Regions from separate parts of the Faecalibacterium sp. i21-0019-B1 genome, predicted to be linked through region 2. Evidence: predicted binding sites of a transcription regulator. Region 2 holds the regulator's gene; the other holds the start of a gene.
The links. Region 2 encodes HrcA, which represses chaperone genes, less so after heat shock. Its sites were predicted from a motif close to TGTTAGCACTCNNNNNNNNNGAGTGCTAACA; they were not measured.
Positions count from the first base shown of each region.

Region 1: groES (co-chaperone GroES) is a predicted target of HrcA. The motif match lies at 1,757-1,787, and genes of this name have one in related genera.

Region 1 is NZ_AP031425.1:1,452,214-1,455,621, forward strand. It holds gene ACGHP1_RS07390 (ATP-dependent Clp protease ATP-binding subunit) at 1-428, shown strand, start outside; gene ACGHP1_RS07395 (diacylglycerol kinase family protein) at 616-1,611, shown strand; gene groES (co-chaperone GroES) at 1,865-2,152, shown strand; gene groL (chaperonin GroEL) at 2,205-3,408, shown strand, end outside.
Region 2 is NZ_AP031425.1:242,166-245,573, forward strand. It holds gene ACGHP1_RS01145 (aminoacetone oxidase family FAD-binding enzyme) at 1-75, opposite strand, end outside; gene ACGHP1_RS01150 (stage V sporulation T C-terminal domain-containing protein) at 303-845, shown strand; gene hrcA (heat-inducible transcriptional repressor HrcA) at 1,033-2,106, shown strand; gene ACGHP1_RS01160 (nucleotide exchange factor GrpE) at 2,103-2,732, shown strand; gene dnaK (molecular chaperone DnaK) at 2,834-3,408, shown strand, end outside.

The DNA of each region.
Region 1 (3,408 bases), 1.2 Mb from region 2:
CGCCGCTGGGCTTTGCGGCGGGCAGCGAAGCCGTGTTTGAAAAGCAGTCTGCGCAGGCCATTGAGGAGGCAAAAAAGTGGTTCCGGCCAGAGCTGGCAGGCCGTCTGGACGAGATGATCGTATTCCGTCCGCTGGCCGACGACAGCCTGTGCGCCATTGCCGAAAAAATGCTGTGCCAGCTGGAGCAGCGTGCCGCCCGCAGCGGCTACCAGCTGCATCACACACCGCGGGTAGGGCAGGCGCTGGCAGCAAAGGCCCGCTCTGCCTACGGGGCCAGAGAACTGCGCCGCGCAGTGGACAGGGCAGTGGAGCAGGCACTTGCGGATCAGATCGCATCCGGCACGGCCTGCGTGGGCCAGCACTGGACGGCGGACTGCTCGGCGGATGGTGCTATCGTCCTGCGGGAGGACGAAACCGCAACACTGTAAAGCATCGGAAGCTCAAAAGGACCGCCCTGAGTTACAAGACCCGGGGCGGTATTTTTTTGTCTGCAGGGGGGAGCGGAGACATCCGCTCCTTTTTTGTGCGTACGGGGCAGGGACATTGTGAGATTGGCTCTTGCATCCTTTTGGTTTTCTGTTATCATAGAAGCAACAGAATTGCAGGAGGAAGTCCATGCGCACATTGTTTCTTTTGAACCCAACTGCCGGTAAGGCCGATTGCACCCGTACGCTGCCGCAGCAGATCAATGTTGCCGCCGCGCGTGCAGGGCTTGCGCCGGAAGAGTATACCATTCAGGTCACAAATCACGCCGGTCATGCCCGGGAGCTGGCCAATGCCGCTGCGCAGCAGGCCCGGCAGAGCGGGGAAGAACTGCGGGTCTTCACTGCCGGCGGCGACGGCACCTTCAACGAAGCGCTCACCGGGATCTATGGCTATGCAAATGCAGCCGTGGGCTGTCTGCCCTTTGGCAGCGGCAACGATTTTCTGCGCACCTTTGGTACAAAGGAAGAGTTTCTGGATCTGGATGCCCAGCTGGCCGGTGGGCCGGTGAGCATCGATCTGATGCAGACCAGCCTTGGCCTTTCGGCCACCATCTGCGCTGCCGGTCTGGATGCGCAGGTTGCCTACGGCATCCCGAAGTTCCGGCGCATCCCGCTGTGCGGCGGCGAGATGGCTTATGTGCTTTCCATTGTGGAACAGCTGTGCGGGCACATCGGCCGCAGGGTGGAGTATACCATCGATGGTGAAACGCTGGATGTGGACTGCCTGATGTGTGCCATCTGCAATGGCCGCACCTATGGCGGCGGTTTCTGTGCAGCGCCGGAAGCACAGCCCGACGACGGCTGGCTGGATGTATATATCATCCGCAAGGTGAGCCGCGTGACCATTGCAAAGCTGCTGGGAATGTACAAGAGCGGCAAGCACTTCCAGAACGGTCAGCTCGTCAGGGCTGCAGAGCCGTACTTCATTTACCGCCGCGCAAAGCAGGTGAGCCTGCGCGCTGCGGATGGCCGCGGGCCGATCGTTGCCACGGCAGACGGTGAATGCGCACCCAAGGAGCAGATCACTGTACAGGTACAGCCGCTGGCAGGGCGCATCCTTCTGCCAAAGCCTGCTTTTGAGCGCTTTGCAGCGCAGAGGACGGCACAGAGTGCAGACCGAACATGAAAAACCAGAAGAAGAGACAGCTTTTTTGTCCAAGAAAAAAGCTGTCTCTTTTTCGCTGTACGGCTGATTTTTTCATCTGTCATAAATTCTTAACAAAAAGAAGCAAAAAAGGTCTTGATTTTTTGGGTCAAGATGAGTACAATACACTTAGCACTCAGAGAAATGGAGTGCTAAAGAACCAAAGAGCCGACATGGGGCCCTTTGGACACAGCAAAGTTTTAAATTATATTTTTACTATAGGAGGGCAAGAACTATGAAGATCATTCCTCTTGCAGACCGTGTTGTCATTAAGGCTGTTGAGGTTGAGGAGACCACCAAGGGCGGTCTGATCCTGACCGGCAGTGCTAAGGAAAAGCCCCAGGTGGCTGAGGTCATCGCTGTCGGCCCCGGCGGCGTTGTGGACGGCAAGGAAGTCAAGATGACTGTGAAGGTCGGCGACAAGGTCCTCACCAGCAAGTACTCCGGTACCGAGGTCAAGGTGGACGGCGAAGAGTGCACCATCGTCCGTCAGGGCGATATCCTGGCAGTCGTTGAGGACTGAGCGGTTTCCCCTCTGATATTTGAAAATTGAGCTTTAAAGGAGCGATTTGATTATGGCTAAGCAGATCAAGCAGGGCGAGGATGCCCGCAAGGCACTGTGTGCCGGTATCGATACCCTGGCAAACACCGTTAAGATCACCCTGGGCCCCAAGGGCCGCAATGTAGTGCTGGGCAAAAAGTTCGGTGCACCGGTCATCACCAACGATGGCGTGACCATTGCCAAGGAGATCGAGCTGAAGGACGAGTTCGAGAACATGGGCGCACAGCTGGTGCGTGAAGTCGCTACCAAGACCAACGACGCAGCAGGCGACGGCACCACCACCGCAACCGTTCTGGCACAGGCCATGGTCACCGAGGGCATGAAGAATGTCACCGCCGGTGCAAACCCCATGGATATCCGCCGCGGCATGAGCAAGGCTGTTGCCAAGGCTGTTGAGACCATCAAGGCTCACAGCCAGAAGGTGAAGGACAGCAACGATATCGCCCGCGTCGGCACTATTTCTGCAGGCGACCCCGAGATCGGCCGTCTGATCGCCGAGGCTATGGAGAAGGTCACCTCCGATGGCGTTATCACCATTGAGGAGAACAAGACCACCGCTGAGACCTACAACGAGATCGTGGAAGGCATGCAGTTCGACCGCGGCTACCTCACCCCGTATATGGTCACTGATACCGACAAGATGGTGGCTGATCTGGACAACGCCGCTATCCTGATCACCGATAAGAAGATCAGCGTGATTCAGGATCTGGTCCCTCTGCTGGAGCAGGTGATGCAGAACGGTCTGAAACTGCTGATCGTGGCTGAGGACATTGAGGGCGAGGCTCTGTCCACTCTGATCGTCAATCGCCTGCGCGGCACCCTGAACGTCTGCGCTGTCAAGGCTCCCGGCTTTGGCGACCGCCGCAAGGAAATGCTGCAGGATATCGCAACCCTGACCGGCGGCACCGTGGTCTCCTCCGATCTGGGCTATGAGCTGAAGGATGCTACCGTCCAGATGCTGGGCCATGCCCGTCAGGTGAAGGTCTCCAAGGAGAACACCACCATCGTTGGCGGTGCAGGCGATAAGGATGCCATCGCAGCCCGCATCGCTCAGATCCGCAGCCAGATCGAGGCCGCTACCAGCGATTTCGACCGTGAAAAGCTGCAGGAGCGTCTGGCAAAGCTGGCTGGCGGCGTGGCCGTCATCAAGGTCGGCGCTGCTACCGAAGTTGAGATGAAGGACAAGAAGCTGCGCATCGAGGATGCTCTGAACGCAA
Region 2 (3,408 bases):
GGGGGCACTTTGTGCCGCCGCAAGCGCGGCTGCAAGACCGGCGGCACCGCCGCCCAGAATGAGGATGTTCGGCATCCGGACACCTGCCTTTCTCAGTAGAATTTTAGGATCTGTCTTCATAAGCGGGGTGCTGTGCTTATGAAAACGGCTTTTTGTATCATTGTAGCAGAACCCTGCCGGAAACGCAACGAAGAGGCAGCTTTCCGTGCAGGTCTTTTTGCGCGGGGGCAGCAGGTATAAATGGCCCGGCCTGACAGATACTAGTGCTGCAGGCATTTTTAAGGAAACGGAGGAGCAAAAACATGAAAGCAACAGGAATCGTGCGCCGCATCGACGAACTGGGCCGGGTGGTGATCCCCAAGGAAATCCGCCGCACCCAGCGCATCCGCCGCGGCGACCCGCTGGAGATCTTCACCACGGGCGACGGCGAGGTGATCTTTAAAAAGTATTCGCCCATTGGCGAGATGAACGCAGTAGCGGCCCAGTATACCGAGGTGCTCAGCAAAAGCTTTGCGCTGACCGCACTGGTGGCCGACCGCGACCGCATCCTTACGGTGAGCGGCTCCGGCCGGCGGGAGCTGGCCGACCGCAGCATCAGCCAGCCGCTGGAAAAGCTGATGGATGGCCGCAGGCTGTACCAGAGCGAGGGCATTGCCGAAAAGTGCATCCTGCCCTGCGAAGGCTCGCCCCGAGCAGTGCTGTGCGCCGCACCCATCATTGCGGCGGGCGATGTGACCGGCGTGGTGGCCCTGCTGACCGAAGACCGCACGGCCACGCCGGATGCCGCCCAGCTCAAGGCCGTGAATGTGGCGGCGGCATTTCTGGCAAGGCAGATGGAAGAGTAAAGAACATGCCGGAGCGCTTTCCTTACAATAAGGAGGGCGCTTTCTTCGTTTATGACAGAATTATGAATCTTTTAAAACATTTTTCCAAGGGGCTTGACAGCACCGGAAAATTGGCTATAATGGTCTTAGCACTCAGGAACAAGGAGTGCTAAACAAACAAAGCGAACGCAAAAAGGAGGCAGGCGCTATGACGATGGATGCACGCAAGCAGCGAGTCTTGCAGGCGATCGTGGCGCTGTATGGTCTCGAAGGCGAGCCCGTTGGCAGCAGCGTGCTGGCAAACTACTTTGACATGGCAGTTTCCAGCGCAACGCTTCGCAATGAGATGGCGGCGCTGACAAAGCTGGGTCTGCTGGAGCAGCCCCACACCAGCGCGGGCCGTGTGCCCAGCGCCAAGGGCTACCGTTACTACCTTGATAATCTGCTGACCGACGATCAGCCGCTGGATCGTGTGAGCCGCGCCCGTGTGGATGCGGTGTTCGCAAGCCTCGACCATGAGCCGGAAAAGCTGGCCGCAGGTGCCGCCAAGGCGCTGGCCGCCATCAGCGGCTGCACCGCCGCCATCAGCACCCCTTGTGCCGAAGACCTGTGCATCGCCCACTATGAAGTGGTTCAGGTGGGCCGCAGCGCAGCGGCTGTGCTGGCCGTTACCACGGCCGGTTACGTTCGTACCCGTGTGGCACGGGTGCGCACCGGTCTTTCCCGCGAGAATGCGGCAGCACTTGCCGCACTGCTCAACCGCAACCTTACCTTTGTAGCGCCGGTGGATCTTTCCACCCGGCTGCTGGCAGAGCTGTGCAGCCAGATCGACCCGGAGCTGGTGCCCGTTATCAGTGCAGCGGCTGCCATCCTGCAGGATTCCGTCAAGCCCCACGTATTTCTGGGCGGCGAGCAGTATCTGCTGGACTGGCCCCAGCTGGACGGCAAGGTGGGCGACATCCTCACACTGCTGAACGACGAGGAGCAGGCCGCTGGCCTGATCGCACCTCCGGCAGAACGCAGTGAGAGCGTGCTGCTGGGCGAAGATCTGGAACCGCAGATCCCGGGCCTGTGCATCGTGAGCGACCGGTATCTGGTGGGCGGAGGCCTGTGGGGCTCCATTGCATTGATCGGCCCCACCCGGATGCCCTTCCAGAAGCTGATGCCGCTGCTGCATTACTTTGCAGACCAGCTGGGCGAGGGCATGAGCGGCAAACGAAAAGACACCCCGCAGGCTGCCGCACCCCGGCGGACTGTGATCTATAAGGAGGATCTGGAATGAGCGAAGAAACCAAAAAGACGGCTCCGGCTCAAGAAGCGGAGCAGCCCGAAACGGCTCCCGAGGAAAAGGCCCAGCAGGCAGCACCCGAACAGGAACCTGCTGCTGAAGCTGCCGACCCGAAGGATGACAAGAAGAAGGATGGCGGCTGGTTCAACAAGAAGGCCCGTGAGCTGGAAGCCGTAAAGGCAAAGCTGGATGCTGCCGAAGCCAACGCTGCACAGGCCAAAGACCAGCTGCTGCGCATGGCAGCGGAGTACGAGAACTACCGCAAGCGCTCCACCCGCGAAGCCGACCAGAAGTTCAACGATGGCATTTCCTTTGCGGTGAACCAGATCATTCCCATTCTGGATACGCTGGAGATGGCAGCCAACGCCCCCACCACCGACGAGAACTACAAAAAGGGCGTGACCATGACGCTGGACAAGGCCGCCAAGGCGCTGGATGCTCTCCATGTGGAGGAGATCGAGGCGCTGGGCAAGCCCTTTGACCCCAACTTCATGAATGCAGTGCAGCAGATCCCCGCCCCGGACGGACAGGAGAGCGGCACCGTCATCACGGTCTACCAGAAGGGCTACAAGCTGGGCGATAAGATCGTCCGCCATGCGACCGTTGTAGTGGCCGAATAACAAAGCAGAAACCCGAAAGGGTTTTGAATATAACATCCGCTTACAAACATTTGAGCATCACATAAACAATACGATTTGTTCTTTCGAGAGGAGTTTTCATTATGAGTAAGATCATTGGTATCGACCTTGGTACTACCAACAGCTGCGTGGCTGTCATGGAGGGCGGCGAGCCCGTTGTTATCGCAAACTCTGAGGGTGCACGCACCACCCCGTCTGTGGTGGGCTTCACCAAGACCGGCGACCGTCTGGTGGGTCAGGTGGCAAAGCGTCAGGCCATCACTAACCCTGAGAACACCGTTGCTTCCATCAAGCGCTTCATGGGCACCGACCACAAGGTGACCCTGAATGGCAAGGAGTACACTCCCCAGCAGGTCAGCGCTATGATCCTGCAGAAGCTGAAGGCTGATGCCGAGGCTTATCTGGGCGAGCCTGTTACCGAGGCTGTCATTACCGTTCCTGCATACTTCAACGACAGCCAGCGTCAGGCTACCAAGGACGCAGGCACCATTGCAGGCCTGAACGTCAAGCGTATCATCAACGAGCCTACTGCCGCTTCTCTGGCATATGGCATCGATAAGGAAGAAGACCAGAAGATCATGGTCTACGATCTGGGCGGCGGCACCTTCGATGTGTCCATCATCGAGATGGGCGACGGCGTTACCGAAGTTCTGGCCAC